Regions from separate parts of the Streptomyces sp. NPDC045956 genome, predicted to be linked through region 2. Evidence: riboswitches for the same ligand, from Rfam matches in the RefSeq annotation. Region 2 holds a riboswitch; the other holds the start of a gene.

Region 1 (7,720 bases), on a different contig from region 2:
GACCTGGTGTGCGTGGCCAAGGCGCTGTCGGGCGGCTACGTGCCGGTGGGCGCCACCCTGGGCAAGGACTGGATCTTCCAGAAGGTCTACTCCTCGATGGACCGGGTGCAGGTCCACTCGGCGAGCTTCGGGTCCAACGCGCAGGCCATGGCGGCCGGACTCGCGGTGCTCTCCGTGATGGAGAACGAGGAGATCGTGGCGAACGCCGCCGCGGTGGGGGAGCGGCTGAAGTCCCGGCTGGCGGCGCTGGTGGACCGCTACGAGCTGCTCGCCGACGTGCGCGGCCGGGGACTGATGATCGGCATCGAGTTCGGCCGCCCCAGGTCACTCAGGCTGCGCAGCCGCTGGACGATGCTCCAGACGGCCAGGAAGGGGCTGTTCGCACAGATGGTGGTGGTGCCGCTGTTGCAGCGGCACCGGATCCTCACCCAGGTGTCCGGCGACCACCTGGAGGTGATCAAGCTGATTCCGCCGCTGATCATCGACACCTCGGACGCCGACCGGTTCGTCGACGCCTTCACCGAGGTGATGGAGGACGCGCACAACGGCGGCGGCCTGATGTGGGACTTCGGCAAGACCCTGGTCCGGCAGGCGGTGGCCAACCGCTGAGCCCGGCTTTTGCCTCAGGGGCAACAAACTTGTCCGTGAGGCAATTCTCCGGCTGAATGGGAGCATGAACTCCTCCGAGGCGACGGACCCGGCCGAGGGATCGGTCGCCGCCGTCGCACCCCGGCTGCGCGAGCTGCGGCGGCGGGCCGCCCTCACCCTGGAGGCGGCGGCCCGTGCCGCCGGGCTGTCGCCCGCCCACCTCTCCCGGCTGGAGACCGGGCAGCGTCAGCCCTCGCTGCCGATGCTGCTCTCCCTCGCCCGTGTCTACGGTACGACCGTCTCGGAACTGCTCGGCGAGACGGCCGCGGACCGGGACGCCGTCGTGCGCGCCGAGGCGATGGAACCGACGTCCGCCGGCGGCTGGACGTACTGGCAGGCCGGTGGGTCCGGCCGGGCCATGCAGGCCCTGCGGGTCCGCGTGCCGCACGGGTCGCAGGGCGACATCGTGCGGGTGCACCCCGGGGAGGAGTGGCTCCACGTGCTGCGGGGCAGGCTGCGGCTGCGCCTCGGGGAGACCGTGCACCGGCTCGGTCCGGGCGACAGCGCGCACTTCGACTCGCTGACCCCGCACCGGATCGCCGCCCAGGACGCCGACGGGGTCGAGCTGCTCTTCGTCCACACGCTGTTGCAGAGCCCGTCCACGGCGCTCTGCCTGGGCCCGGCCGCCGCGCCGCCCCACCCCACCCCTGGAGAGACGCCATGAAGATGCAGGACAGGTTTCCGCGGGCCGTGTGGGTGCGGCTCTTCATCTACCTGGTGGTGGGCCACCTCTTCGCGGCCTTCATCTACCTGCTCTTCGAGGTGGGGGCCGGCAGCCGGTGAGGGGAGCCCTCAGTCCAGCATCCGCTCGCGCAGCCGCTCCCGGGTCTCCGGGGTGACCCGCAGGCCCTGCTCCAGGTAGGCGTCGACTCCGCCCCAGGTCTGCTCGACGGTCTCCAGGGCCGCCGCGAGGTACTCGGCGCGCGCGTCGAACAGGGGGCTGAGCAGCTCCATGACCTCGGGGGAGTAGGCGGAGGCGGCGGAGCTGCTGCGCCGCACCTTGTAGCGGCGGTGCGTGGCGTTCGACTTCAGGTAGTCCTCGACGATGGCGTCCCGCTCGACGCCCAGGGCGAGGAGGGTGATCGCGATCGACAGGCCCGCGCGGTCCTTGCCGGCCGCGCAGTGCATCAGGGCCGGGACGCTGTCCTCGGCGAGCGCGTGCAGCACCCGTGAGTGCTCCGCCGTGCGCTCCTTGATGATCAGGCGGTAGGAGCCGATCATCCGCTCGGCGCCCTTGTCGCCGGCCAGGATCTCGCGGAGCTGGTCCAGGTCGCCGTCGCGGACCATCTTCCAGAACTCGGCGCCGTCGGCCGGGTCGCTCAGCGGCAGGTTGACATTGCGCACGCCCGGCAGCTCGATGTCCGGCCCTTCGAGCTTCTGGTCGGCCGCGTTGCGGAAGTCGAAGATCGTGTGCAGGCCCAGCGAGGCCAGGAACGCGGCGTCCCCTCCGGTGGCGTGTGCCAGGTGACCGCTGCGGAACAGCACTCCCTGTCGCACCCGCCGTCCGTCCACGGTCGGCAGGCCGCCCACGTCACGGAAGTTGCGCACACCGGCCAGCTCGGGTTCGGTCGACGGGACCTGCTGCGTCACGAGGGCTCCTCCCACTCCGCCCCGTCGGCGCTGCTCGCCGCCGGGCTCCACTCGAAGATACGGCACGGGCCCGCGCCATCGGTGGCCGAGACGTCCGACAGTGGACTACCTGGGCCTTCTGTCCGTATTGGTGTGTTGGTTCCAACTGGTGCGGAAATAAAAGGGGCTGGAGGGGCGGCGCGTGAGCAGCGTCATACCCGTGACGGTGCGTTGCTCGTCATGTCCACGTAATGCGGCCGGTTTTCAAGGACCTTTACCCGCGTCGACCTGTCGCGCTTCGACGGAGGGTGACCGGCGATTCCCATAAAGGATCATTTGGAACACCGGTCGGCGCAACCCGGCGCTTGTCGCTGCGCGTCCCGGTCGCTTACGTTCACCACCGATCCGGACGGACGCCTAATCCTGCCGCCGACCGGAGCCCGCACTCATCGACCACCCGTACACGGCAGGAGCGGGGGACCCACAGGTATGACTGCCTGTTCCGGTTCCCGGAACGGCTTGGGGTAAAGCCGCGTCCCGACGCGGCCGGGCATCTCCAGCTCGCACCCGACAGCTCACCTCGCAGGCGCCGGAGAGGAATTCGCCATGCCCGCGAAGGGTAAGCACCGCCGTACCAGGGCCATGCGCCTGACCCGCGCCATCGCCGTCGCCGGAACCGGTGGCGCCGCGCTCGCGCTCCCGCTGATGGGCGCCGCCGGGGCCCACGCCGCTCCCGCGCAGTCCGCTTCCGAGAAGCCCGTGCAGTCCGTGCAGTCGGTCACCGCTTCGGCGAAGAAGGCCGCCGGCGCGGAGAAGAACGGCGACGCGCGGACGTACACCGTGAAGAGCGGTGACTACCTCTCGAAGATCGCCGACGAGCAGGACGTCGACGGCGGCTGGAAGCAGCTCTACGCGGACAACCGCGAGGCCGTCGGTTCGGACCCGTCGCTGATCCACCCGGGTCTGAAGCTCGCCGTCGACGGCCGGGCCGCCCAGTCCTCCGCCCCGTCCTCCTCCGCCCCGTCGGAGAAGCCGGCCACCGAGAAGCCCGCCGCGGCCGAGAAGCCGGCCCCCGCGAAGGCCGAGCCGGCCGAGAAGACCTCGGATGCCGCGAACAGCTCCGCCGACTCCGCCGACTCCTCGAACACGAGCCCCCAGTCCGCCGGCAGCGGCTTCGTCTCGCCCGTCCCGAGCGGCACCCTGGGCACCCCGTACCACCAGACCGGCAGCATGTGGTCCAGCGGCTACCACACCGGCACGGACTTCGTCGTCCCGACCGGCACCTCCCTCAAGGCCGTCGGTGCGGGCACCGTCGTCTCCGCGGGCTGGGGCGGCGCGTACGGCAACCAGGTCGTCATCCAGCTCGCCGACGGCCACTACGCCCAGTACGCCCACCTGTCCTCCCTCTCCGTCTCCGCGGGCCAGTCCGTGACGGCGGGTCAGCAGGTCGGCCTCTCGGGTGCCACCGGCAACGTGACCGGCCCGCACCTGCACTTCGAGATCCGCACCTCCCCGGACTACGGCTCGGACGTGGACCCGGTCGCGTACCTGCGCTCCCACGGCGTCTCCCTCTGACGAGGAACTGACGCGCCCTCCCGCGCCACCGAAGGCCGGACCCCGATCGCCGGGTCCGGCCTTCGGTGTTCTGTGTTTTCCGGACCGGGCGTATTCCTGAATTGGCGAACACTTTAGGCGTGGTCTTTCTCACCGCCCGTCAACCCTTTCCTACGGTCGCGTAGGTCACATTCGAAGGTGAATCATGGGCCGACGTGGCAGACGATTCGAAGAGTGACAACGAAACAGTGATCGGGTCGTACGTGGCGCTGGGGGACAGCTTCACCGAGGGCGTCGGAGACCGGGGCCCCGACGGGTCGTTCGTCGGCTGGGCCGACCGGTTCGCGGTCCTGCTCGCGGACCGGCGCCCCGAGGGCGACTTCACGTACACGAACCTCGCCGTACGCGGCAGGCTGCTCGACCGGATCGTGGCCGAGCAGGTGCCGCGGGCCGTCGAACTCGCCCCCGACCTGGTCTCGTTCTGTGCGGGCGGCAACGACATCATCCGGCCCGGCACCGACCCCGACGAGGTGGCCGAGCGGTTCGAGCGGGCGGTGGCCGCGCTGACGGCCGCGGCCGGCACCGTGCTGGTGACGACCGGCTTCGACACCCGCGAGGTGCCCGTCCTCAGGCGCCTGCGCGGCAAGATCGCCACGTACAACGGGCACGTCCGGGCCATCGCCGACCGGTACGGCTGTCCCGTGCTCGACCTGTGGTCGCTCCGGACCGTGCAGGACCGCAGGGCGTGGGACGCCGACCGGCTGCACCTGTCGCCGGAGGGACACACGCGCGTGGCGCTGCGCGCGGGCCAGGTCCTCGGCCTGCCCGTCCCGGCCGACCCCGACCAGCCCTGGCCGCCGCTGCCGCCGCGCGGCGCCCTGAACGTCCGCCGGGACGACGTCCACTGGGCCCGCGAGTTCCTGGTCCCGTGGATCGGCCGCCGGCTGCGCGGCGAGTCCTCGGGCGACCACGTGATCGCCAAGGGGACGCTCTCGGCGGAGGACATCAGGGGCCGGATCGCGGCGGTGGCCTGACGGCGGAGGAACGGCGTCCGGCGTCCGGTGGTCCCGGGCTACGGGGTCCGTGGGCCCCGGCCCGGGTCCGGGCGGGGTCTATGGCTTCCGGCGGGGGCGGGCCACGGGGCCGACGGTCGCGTCGGCGGGGGACGGGCCGGGCCGGCGCCGGGGTGTCGTCAAGGCCGCCCGCTCCAGACCCAGTTCCCGGGCGAGGGCCTCGTCCATCCACTCCTGGGCCCGGGCCCGCGACACCGCGCCCCCGTAGGAGGTCAGCTGCACCGCCAGTCCGTCCAGCAGCGCGGTCAGGCGCAGCGCTGCGGCGTCGGGCGCGGAGCAGTGGAACTCGCCGGCGGCCACACCCTCGGCGATGACCGCGGCGATCGCCGCCTTCCACTGGCGGTCGAGTTCCAGCGTGACGCTCCGCAGCGCGGGCTCGCGCAGCGCCACCGCCCAGCCCTCGATCCACAGCCGCCAGCCCTTGGCCTGCCCGGTGGGGGCGTACCACCGCACGGCCGCCCGCAGCCGGCGCAGCGCCGACGTGCGGCGGCCCAGCAGCCTGCGCAGATGAGCGAGATCGTCCTCGGCGGCGTGGGTGAACGCGGCGGCGACCAGCCTCTCCTTGGTGGAGAAGTGGTAGAGCACCAGCGCGTTGCTGACGCCGAGCGCGGCGGCCACGTCGGCGATGCGCAGCGCCGCCACCCCCCGCGCCGATATCTGCTCGATGGCCGCGCGCAGCAACTCCTCGCGCCGCTCCGCCACACTCAACCGGACTCTCGCCACGCCGTCACCCTATACAGGCCCCGGACGTGCGGTGAGGGCCGCGGCTCCGGCCGGTCAGCCGGCGGCGGCCCCGGCCACGCCCCCGCGCCCCGCATCGGGAACGTCGCAGGAGTCCTTGAAGCCCTGGCTGGTCAGGCCGAGCGCCGCGTTGATCCGGGAGCGCAGGTTCTCGACGGCGACCATCGCCGTCAGCTCCACGAACGCGGGCTCCCCCAACCGGGTCCGCAGCCGCGCGGCGAGGCCGTCGTCGACGGTGGGAGGGGTCGCCGTCATCGCCTCGGCGTACTCCATGACGTCCCGCTCCGCCGGCGTGTAGGCGTCGCTCTCCCGCCACACCGGCACGTCGTGGAGCTTGCGCCGGTCCATGCCCCGTTCGGCGTTCTCCCAGTGGCCGAAGTCCATGCACCAGGAGCAGCCGATCGAGGCCGCCGAGGCCATCACCGCGAGCGCCTTGAGGTCGGGGTCCAGCTTGTTCCACTTGGCCACGGACTGCTCGAAACGCAGGTCGCCGAGGAGCACACGCGGGTTGTGGGCGAGCGCCCTGGCGGGGTCGAGGACCTTGCCGTAGGTGCGCCGGGAGTACCACTCCGCGAAGCGCAGGAGCAGGGTCCGGGGAGGGGTGAGCGATACGCGGGCCATGGGGGCCGCCTTCCTGACCGTCGGTCGTGCCGCTGTGCGGCGGGCGCTCCGGCGGGGCGCCCTCACCGGTACGACGGACGGAGGGAACGCTGATGTGACATCCGGCGTTCGTGTGATGTCGGACGAGACGATAATGAGAGCCTGACCTATTCCACCTGGAGGTACCGTGGCCGGTTTCCGTTCCCCGAGCGGGCTCAGCGCACCGCGGCCCGCCGCCTTCGGCGCGGACCCGAGTGGTGAGCGTATGGCGCGCATCCGCAGATCGCCGCACTTTCGCGACGGCGTCTTCCAGAATCCCGGCGGCACCGCCCGGACCCGCCCCTCCGGATCGGCCCGCGAGTTCGCGAAGACCTACTTCGACCGGGAGTCGCGGGTCAAGCGCGCCCCGCGGGGCACGGTCCCGGTGCACGCCACCACACTGGCCGACCTCGCCCGCCCGCCCGCCACCGGGCTGCGGCTGACCTGGACGGGGCACTCCAGCGTGCTCGCCGAGATCGACGGGCAGCGGGTGCTCTTCGACCCCGTCTGGGGCGAGCGCTGCTCCCCGTTCCCCTTCGCCGGCCCCAAGCGACTGCATCCGGTCCCGGTGCCCCTGGCCGCGCTGGGCCCGGTCGACGTGGTCGTGATCTCCCACGACCACTACGACCATCTGGACATGCCCACGATCAAGGCGCTGGCGGGCACGGACACCCTCTTCGCCGTGCCGCTCGGCGTCGGCGCGCACCTCGAACGCTGGGGCGTGTCCGCCGACCGGCTGCGCGAACTGGACTGGCACGAGTCGACGCGCGTCGGCGGACTCACCCTCACCGCCACCCCGGCCCGCCACTTCTGCGGACGCGGCCTGCGCAACACCCAGCACACCCTGTGGGCCTCCTGGGTGGTCGCCGGCGAGGAGCACCGGATCTACCACAGCGGGGACACGGGCTACTTCGACGGCTTCCGGGAGATCGGCGCCGCGCACGGCCCCTTCGACGCCACGATGATCCAACTGGGTGCGTACTCCGACTTCTGGCCGGACATCCACATGACCCCCGAGGAAGGCGTACGCGCCCACCTCGACCTGCAAGGGGGCCGCCCCGGCGGCGTGCTGCTGCCCATCCACTGGGGGACCTTCAACCTGGCACCGCACGCGTGGGCGGAGCCGGGGGAGTGGACGAACGACGCGGCCGAGGAGGTCGGTCAGGCGATGGCGTTCCCGCGGCCGGGGGAGCCGTTCGAGCCGGCGGGGAAGCTGCCGGTGGAGGCGTGGTGGCGGGCGGTGTCGGGCCCGATCGCGCACCCGTGGCGGCGTCCCCGGAGCACCGAGGGCGCTGCCGGGACGAACAGGGGTGATCTCGACCTCGCGGGGGAGCGGTGACGTCGGGCGGGGACGAGAGGGGAAGGCCGGTGCGGAGAGCACCCTGCCGAACGGGCAGGGCGGGGAAGGACCGCGAGTGAGGTCTCCTCGATCGATGGCCCTCACGATGTGTCCGTGGGCGACCGGCGCCGCCGTCCCCTGAAGCCGGGGCGGCTCC
Region 2 (7,720 bases):
CAGGTCAGGAGGCCTTGGCCTTTTCCCCGGACTTCTGCGGCTGCGCGGCCGGCTCGGCGGCCTTGGGCGCGGCGGCCGGGGCCGGCTTGGCGGCCTCGTAGAACTCCTCGCGCGGGGTCTCCATCGCGCCGAGGGAGACGACCTCGCGCTTGAGGAACATGCCGAGCGTCCAGTCCGCGAAGACGCGGATCTTCCGGTTGAAGGTCGGCATCGCGAGACCGTGGTAGCCGCGGTGCATGTACCAGGCGAGACGTCCCTTGAGCTTGATCTTCATCTTGCCCATGACGATCATCGCGACGCCCTTGTGGAGGCCGAGACCCGCCACCGCGCCCTTGTTGGCGTGGCTGTAGTCCTTCTGCGGGAAGCCCCGCATACCGGAGATCACGTTGTCGCCGAGGACCTTGGCCTGGCGCAGCGCGTGCTGGGCGTTCGGCGGGCACCAGGCGTTCTCGTTGCCCGCCTTGCGGCCGACGAGGTCCGGCACCTGGGCGTTGTCGCCCGCGGCCCAGATGTAGTCGGTGCCCTTGACCTGGAGGGTCGGCTCGCAGTCGACGTGACCGCGGGGACCCAGCGGCAGGCCGAAGCGGGACAGGGCCGGGTTCGGCTTGACGCCGGCCGTCCACACGATGGTGCTGGAGTCGACCTCCAGGCCGTTCTTCAGCACGACGTGGCCGTCGACGCAGGAGTCCATGGAGGTGGACAGGTAGACCTCGACGCCGCGGCCCTCGAGGTGCTCCTTGCCGTACTGGCCGAGCTTGGGGCCGACCTCGGGGAGGATCTTGTCGGCGGCGTCCACGAGGATGAAGCGCATGTCCTCGCGGGAGACGTTCTTGTAGTACTTGGCCGCGTCGCGGGCCATGTCCTCGACCTCACCGATGGTCTCCGCGCCGGCGAAACCGCCGCCGATGAAGACGAAGGTGAGCGCCTTGCGGCGGATCTCCTCGTCGGTGGTGGAGTCGGCCTTGTCCAGCTGCTCCAGGACGTGGTTGCGCAGTCCGATGGACTCCTCGATGCCCTTCATGCCGATGCCCTGCTCGGCGAGGCCGGGGATCGGGAAGGTGCGGGAGACCGCGCCCATGGCGATGACCAGGTAGTCGAACGGCAGCTCGTACGCCTCGCCCACCAGCGGGGCGATCGTGGCGACCTTGCGGTCCTGGTCGATGGTCGTGACCCGGCCGGTGAGGACCTCCGCCTTGGGAAGCACGCGCCTGAGGGGGACGACGACGTGCCGCGGGGAGATGTTGCCGGCGGCGGCTTCGGGGAGGAAGGGCTGGTAGGTCATGTACGACCGCGGGTCGACGACGGTGACGGTCGCCTCGCCGTAACGCATCTTCTTCTGGATGCGTCGAGCTGCGTACAGGCCTACGTACCCACCGCCTACTACGAGGATCCTGGGACGCTCCGTGGTGCTCATGCCATCGAGTATCCACCCGACTCAGGGGGGTCGTTCGTGCGCCCCTTCACAAGCTTCGGTGAAGGCTGTGCTACCATCCGCCGCCCACGTGACGGAGATCATGGCGGGGGAAGGAACCAGCGTGTAGTGCACCCCGTTGTCAATGCCGCGTGAGCTGCCCGTCCGCACCTCCGGAGACGGTGGACCACCCTCTCCCGACCCCCCGGCGGCACCCCTCGCACACACGGTCCTGAACGCGTTCAAAGGGCCGTTGAACCCCCAAAAGGGTCAACCGACGCGCATTCGCCGTCCGACCGGGCCCAATTCCTTGTGAAGAACTTCACGAACTTTCCCGACAGGGCGTCGCCGGGAGGTCCGCGAGGCCCCCCGGCGACCGCTCAATCGTCGTCCGTCCTGCTCAGAGAGCGAGCACGGCCCCTACGCCAGCGACCACGCGATGCCGTCGAGGATGTCGTGCTCGCTCACCACGACCTCCCGCGCGCCCGTCCGCTCCATGATCGCCAGGAGGACGAGCGCGCCCGCCCCGATGACGTCGACGCGGCCCGGGTGCATGGACGGGACCGCCGCGCGCTCGGCGTGGGTGGAGCGCAGCAGCCACGCGGTGATCTCCGCGACCCGGTCCCGGGAGACCCGGGAGTGGTGGATGGCGGCCGAGTCGTACCCGGGAAGATCCTGCGCGATGGCGGAGAGCGTCGTCACCGAACCGGCCAGCCCCACCAGCGTGCGCGCCTCGCGCAGCGGCACCGTCTCCTCGGCGAGGTCCAGGGCCGCCTCGATGTCCGCCCGCATCGCCGCGACCTGCGCCTCGGTCGGCGGGTCGGTCACCGCGCCGTCGTGGACCAGGTGCCGCTCGGTCATCCGGACGCAGCCGACGTCCACGGAACGGGCGGCACGCACGTGGTCGTCGCCGACGACGAACTCGGTCGAGCCGCCGCCGATGTCCACGACCAGGTAGGGCCTGTCGAGGTGGTCGCGGCCGGCCAGCTCCCGGGTGGCGCCGGTGAAGGAGAACTCCGCCTCCCGGTCCCCCGTGATGACCTCCGGCTCCACACCGAGGATGTCCAGCACGCCGCGCACGAAGTCGTCCCGGTTCTCCGCGTCCCGGGAGGCGGAGGTCGCCACGAAGCGCAGCCGCTCCGCGCCGTGCTCCTTGATCACCTCGGCGTACTCGCGGCACGCGGCGAAGGTCCGCTCCAGCGCCTCGGGCGCCAGCCGCCCGGTGCGGTCGACGCCCTGACCGAGCCGCACGATGGTCATGCGGCGGTCCAGGTCGCTCAGCTCACCGGTCGCCGGGTCGACGTCGGCGACCAGCAGCCGGATGGAGTTCGTACCGCAGTCGACGGCGGCGACACGGGTCACTTGCCGTCCTCCCCGCAGGTCCCGTCGACCGTCACGCACGGCCCCTTGCGCCACCACTCGGGCAGCATCGCGAGGGCCTCGTCGCCCAACGGGTTCACGCCCGGCCCTGCGGCGAGGGAGTGGCCGACCAGCACGTGCAGGCACTTGACCCGGTCGGGCATGCCGCCCGCGCTCGGGAACCCGGTCAGCTCCTCGATCTCGTCGCGGCGCCGGATGTAGTCCTCGTGCGCGGCCCGGTAGGCGGCGGCCAGCTCGGGGTCAGTGGCGAGGCGCTCGGTCATCTCCTTCATCACGCCGTTCGCCTCCAGCGTGCCGATCGCGGAGGCCGCCCGCGGACACGTCAGGTAGTACAGCGTGGGGAAGGGCGTGCCGTCGGGCAGCCGCGGCGCCGTCTCCACGACGTCCGGCCGGCCGCAGGGGCAGCGGTGCGCGATGGCGCGCAGGCCGCGCGGAGGACGCCCGAGCTGCTGCTTGAAGGCCGCCACGTCCGCGTCGGTGGGCTCGGTGCGCGGGGTGGTCGGCGGGGGAGTCTGCATGGCTGTCTTCTGCTGGTCTTCCTGTTGAGTCACGGCCGGCGCGGTCGGTTCACTGCCGGAGGGCGGCGGCGTCGGCCTTGTCGATCCCGTCCCAGACGTTGCGGTACCAGGGGCGGTCGGCGGCACCGGCCTCGGCGCGGGCCTGCCTGGCGGCGTCCGGGTCGACGACGACGAGCCCCGTCTCCCCCGGCATCACGTAGTGCAGCCGCAGCCGGACCTGCTGCTCGGCGTAGGCGTCGTCCTGCCAGCGCGCCTTGAGGTCGCGCAGCTCCTCGACCCGGCTCCGGGTCTCGCGCTGCTCCCGCTGGAGATCGGCGACCTCCGCCCGCTGGGCGACGTACTGCCGTATCGGATAGGCGAGCGCCACGACCAGCGAGCAGAGCACCATCGCGAGCAGCGCGGCCCGGCCGGTCAGCCGGGAGCGGCGGGCCTGGCGCTTGGTCTGCGAACGGTAGACCCGGGCCGCGGTCTGCTCCCCGATGATCCGGATCCTGGTCGCGGTGGAGAAACGGTCCCGGTCCTTCACCGCCATGTCCCCGCCTCCCCTGCACCCTCGTGCGTCGCCCTACGTGCGTACGTCCCCGCACACGGTACGGGACCGAGTACGGGGACGTACGTACGACGCCGCCTCTTACGGGGCGGGTCAGCCCTTGAAGCGGGGGAACGCGCTGCGGCCGGCGTACACCGCGGCGTCGTCGAGGATCTCCTCGATGCGCAGCAGCTGGTTGTACTTGGCGACGCGCTCGGAGCGGGCCGGGGCACCGGTCTTGATCTGGCCGCAGTTGGTGGCGACGGCCAGGTCGGCGATGGTGACGTCCTCGGTCTCGCCGGAACGGTGGGACATCATGCACTTGAAGCCGTTGCGCTGGGCCAGCTCGACGGCGTCCAGGGTCTCGGTCAGCGAACCGATCTGGTTCACCTTGACGAGCAGGGCGTTGGCCGAGTTCTCCTCGATGCCGCGGGCCAGGCGCTCCGGGTTGGTGACGAACAGGTCGTCACCGACGAGCTGCACCTTGTCGCCGAGCTTGGCGGTGATGGTGTTCCAGCCGTCCCAGTCGTCCTCGAACAGCGGGTCCTCGATGGAGACCAGCGGGTACGCCTCGACCAGCTCGGCGTAGTACTCGGTCATCTCGGCGGCGGTGCGGTTCTTGCCCTCGAAGGCGTAGGAGCCGTCCTTGTAGAACTCGGACGCGGCGACGTCGAGCGCCAGGGCGATCTGCTCGCCGGGGGTGTAGCCGGCCTCCTTGATCGCCTCGAGGATCAGGTCGAGGGCCTCGCGGTTGGAGCCGAGGTTCGGGGCGAAGCCGCCCTCGTCGCCGAGTCCGGTGGCCAGGCCCTTGTTCTTCAGGACCTTCTTCAGCGTGTGGTAGACCTCGGCGCCCCAGCGCAGGGCCTCGGAGAAGGACTCCGCGCCGATCGGCGCGATCATGAACTCCTGGATGTCCACGTTGGAGTCGGCGTGCGAGCCGCCGTTCAGGATGTTCATCATCGGCACCGGCAGCAGGTGCGCGTTGGGGCCGCCCAGGTAGCGGAAGAGCGGCAGGTCGCTGGCCTCGGAGGCGGCGTGGGCGACGGCGAGCGAGACGCCGAGGATGGCGTTGGCGCCCAGCGAGCCCTTGTTGTCGGTCGCGTCCAGGTCGAACATGGCCTGGTCGATCAGGCGCTGCTCGGTGGCGTCGTAGCCGACCAGCTCCGGGCCGATCTGCTCGATGACGGCCAGGACGGCCTTCTCGACGCCCTTGCCCAGGTAACGGGCCGGGTCGCCGTCACGGAGTTCGATGGCCTCGAAGGCGCCGGTGGAGGCGCCGGAGGGAACGGCGGCACGACCCGTGCTGCCGTCGTCGAGGCCGACCTCGACCTCGACCGTGGGGTTGCCTCGGGAGTCCAGGATTTCCCGGGCTACGACGACGTCGATGGACGGCACGAGCATCTCCTTCTTCAATGTGACGCTTCGGTGTGACGCGCGGGTCCACAGGACCGCAGCGGCTCTGCGGGACCGAGCCTAACCGGCTCCGGGCGATCGGCCAGCCGATCGCCCACCCGCTGGACAGAACCGAGAGTAAATTGTTTCCGAACGGAACAAAGACGTTTCCGGAAACACCCGCGGTCCCGGGGACGGCGGCACGGGCGGGACGGGGACGGGACGGGGACGTGAAAAACCCGTCCCGGCGCGTACGGGGGAACACGCGCCGGGACGGGAGCAGGCGGGACCGCTGCTTACTTCAGGTGCAGCTGCTGGCCCGGGTAGATCAGGTCGGCCTCGTCGACGATGTCGTCGTTCAGCTCGAACAGCTTCGCCCAGCCGCCCTTGACGTCGTGCTCCCCGGCGATCGAGCTGAGGGTGTCGCCCTTGACGACCTTGTACTCGCCGTCGCCCTTCTCGACCTTCTTGCCGGTCGGGGTGGTGACGGTCTTCTTCTCGGCCGGCTTCTCGGCGGCCGGGCGCTCCTCGGAACGGGACGCCTTCTGCTCGGTGGAGCGGTCGGCGGTGGAGCCGCCGCTCTGGCTCTCGGAGCTGCCGGAGCCCTGCGCGGAACCGCTGTCCTGGCTCTCGGTGGAGCCGCCACCGGTGTACGCGGCGCCCGACAGGCCGGTGCCGCAGACCGGCCAGGCACCCTTGCCCTGGCCCGCGAGCACCTTCTCGGCGATCTCGATCTGCTGCGACTTGCTCGCCTGGTCGGCGGTCGCGGCGTACTGCGTGCCGCCGTAGCCGGCCCAGGTGGAGGCGGAGAACTGCAGACCGCCGTAGTAACCGTTGCCGGTGTTGATGGACCAGTTGCCGCCGGACTCGCACTGGGCGACGGCGTCCCACTCGGAGGCGGTGGCGGCGGAGGCGTTGCCGGCCGCCATCAGCGGGGCGGCGACGGCGGCACCGGTGACACCGGCGACGGCGATGACTCGGGTGGCCTTGGACGGACGACGGTGCTTGCCCTTGCCGGAAAACAGCATGGTTGATCCCCTCACCGACGCCTGCGAGGTGAGCTGTCGGGTTCGGGCCGGTTGAGTTGCCCGGCCGGGTTCCTCGCGGAACTCGGCTCCACCCCTAGCCGCTCCGGCTCGACTGCCCGGTGCGGCACTTACCTTGGGTCCCCCGCTCCTGCCTTCGGCGCTTGACGCGACGACTGTTCCCGGACGGCCGCTGGCAGGATTCGGCGTTGCGGCAGCCGGGGCCCGCGATGGCGAGCGACCATGACCGTAGACACGCGCTCGCCGGATTTTCAAAGACGATCACGGCTTCTGAGAGCTATGTCTCACGTGATCCAAATCGGACATAGGCCCCGAACCGTGACGCGAACTCCCCCTACTTTTGGCCCGTTTCGCCCCCGACCGTGAGCGTCTGACCGGGCAGGATGTGGTCGGGGTCGGTGCCGACGACCTCCTCGTTGCCGACATACAGCGAGCGCCACCCGCCGTCGAGCTCAAGGGAGTCGGCGATGCCCCAGAGGCTGTCGCCGGAGCGGACGGTGTACGAGCCGTCGACGACCCCTCGCGCCTCGCCCTCACCGCGCGAGGCGTGCCGCCCCGACGCGTCGGACCCGCGGCCCTCCTCCACGCCTTCCACACCCTCCTGGGCGCGGTCGCCGCGATGCTTGCCGGCGCCGGACCCCGCGGTGCCGGTGAGGGCCGAAGAGCCCGCGCTCTGGCCCGCCTTGTCCGTTTCGTCATCCTTGGTGGTGGCTGTGGACGACCTGTCGGACTCCTGCGGGTCCGCGGTCGCCGAAGAGCCGGTTCCGGGTGTTGTGTCGGCCTTGGCCGTTTCGTCCCGGTCGGCCGACGGGGAGTCAGACGCGGCCGGGGACGGGGACGAAGGCGAGAGCCCGGAGACCCGCCCGGCCCCCTCGGACGAGCCGGACGAGCCGGTGCCGGACGCCGCGGGCGACCGGGGCGCCGTCGGCGTCCCCTCCTCGTCCGACCCCTGCGACGCACCCTTCTCCGCCGCACCCGCGCCGCCGGCCGGCGTGCCCGGGTCGTTGCCCAGGCCCGCGAGCAGCCCGCAGGTCGGCCAGGCGGCGATGCCCTGGTCCGCGCGCAACTTCTCGGCGATTCTTATCTGCTGGGAGCGGCTGGCCTGATCGGCGCTCGACGCGTACTCCAGGCCGCCGTACTGCTCCCAGACGTCCTGGGACAGTTGTAGCCCGCCGTAGTAGCCGTTGCCGCTGCTCTGGCTCCAGGAGCCGCCGGTCTCGCACTCGGCGACCCGGTCCCAGTTCGCCCCGTCGGCCGCGTGCGCGCCGGTGGCGCCGAGCAGCGGGATCGCGATGGCGGAGCCCGTCACTCCGGCGGCGACGACCAGGGCGGGTGCCTGGCGGGGGCGGCGGTGACGACCGTTCCCGGAGAGCATGCGAAGACCTTTCACGAGACAACGGGGATCGCGCGGCCGTGAGACTGGGGGCCACGTTGATCCGTGAAC

Evidence for each region. Region 2 has a riboswitch for cyclic di-AMP ahead of AC07FV_RS30960 (transglycosylase family protein). Riboswitches for the same ligand answer to the same signal wherever they lie in the genome.
Region 1: it holds a riboswitch for cyclic di-AMP, as region 2 does, so the genes downstream of both, AC07FV_RS05770 (M23 family metallopeptidase) here and AC07FV_RS30960 (transglycosylase family protein) in region 2, are expected to answer to the same signal.

What each region holds. Positions count from the first base shown of each region.
Region 1 covers NZ_JBWKKZ010000002.1:3,346-11,065, forward strand. Annotated here, with positions in the region: gene AC07FV_RS05750 (aspartate aminotransferase family protein) at 1-609, shown strand, start outside; gene AC07FV_RS05755 (helix-turn-helix domain-containing protein) at 674-1,312, shown strand; gene AC07FV_RS05760 (DUF6126 family protein) at 1,309-1,431, shown strand; gene AC07FV_RS05765 (tyrosine-protein phosphatase) at 1,441-2,238, opposite strand; cyclic di-AMP (ydaO/yuaA leader) riboswitch at 2,662-2,821, shown strand; gene AC07FV_RS05770 (M23 family metallopeptidase) at 2,824-3,792, shown strand; gene AC07FV_RS05775 (SGNH/GDSL hydrolase family protein) at 4,020-4,805, shown strand; gene AC07FV_RS05780 (TetR/AcrR family transcriptional regulator) at 4,884-5,567, opposite strand; gene AC07FV_RS05785 (carboxymuconolactone decarboxylase family protein) at 5,622-6,206, opposite strand; gene AC07FV_RS05790 (MBL fold metallo-hydrolase) at 6,373-7,563, shown strand.
Region 2 covers NZ_JBWKKZ010000014.1:150,556-158,275, reverse strand. Annotated here, with positions in the region: gene AC07FV_RS30985 (NAD(P)/FAD-dependent oxidoreductase) at 5-1,414, opposite strand; gene AC07FV_RS30980 (Ppx/GppA phosphatase family protein) at 1,832-2,773, opposite strand; gene AC07FV_RS30975 (DUF501 domain-containing protein) at 2,770-3,309, opposite strand; gene AC07FV_RS30970 (FtsB family cell division protein) at 3,359-3,841, opposite strand; gene eno (phosphopyruvate hydratase) at 3,953-5,233, opposite strand; gene AC07FV_RS30960 (transglycosylase family protein) at 5,527-6,258, opposite strand; cyclic di-AMP (ydaO/yuaA leader) riboswitch at 6,262-6,428, opposite strand; gene AC07FV_RS30955 (transglycosylase family protein) at 6,611-7,651, opposite strand.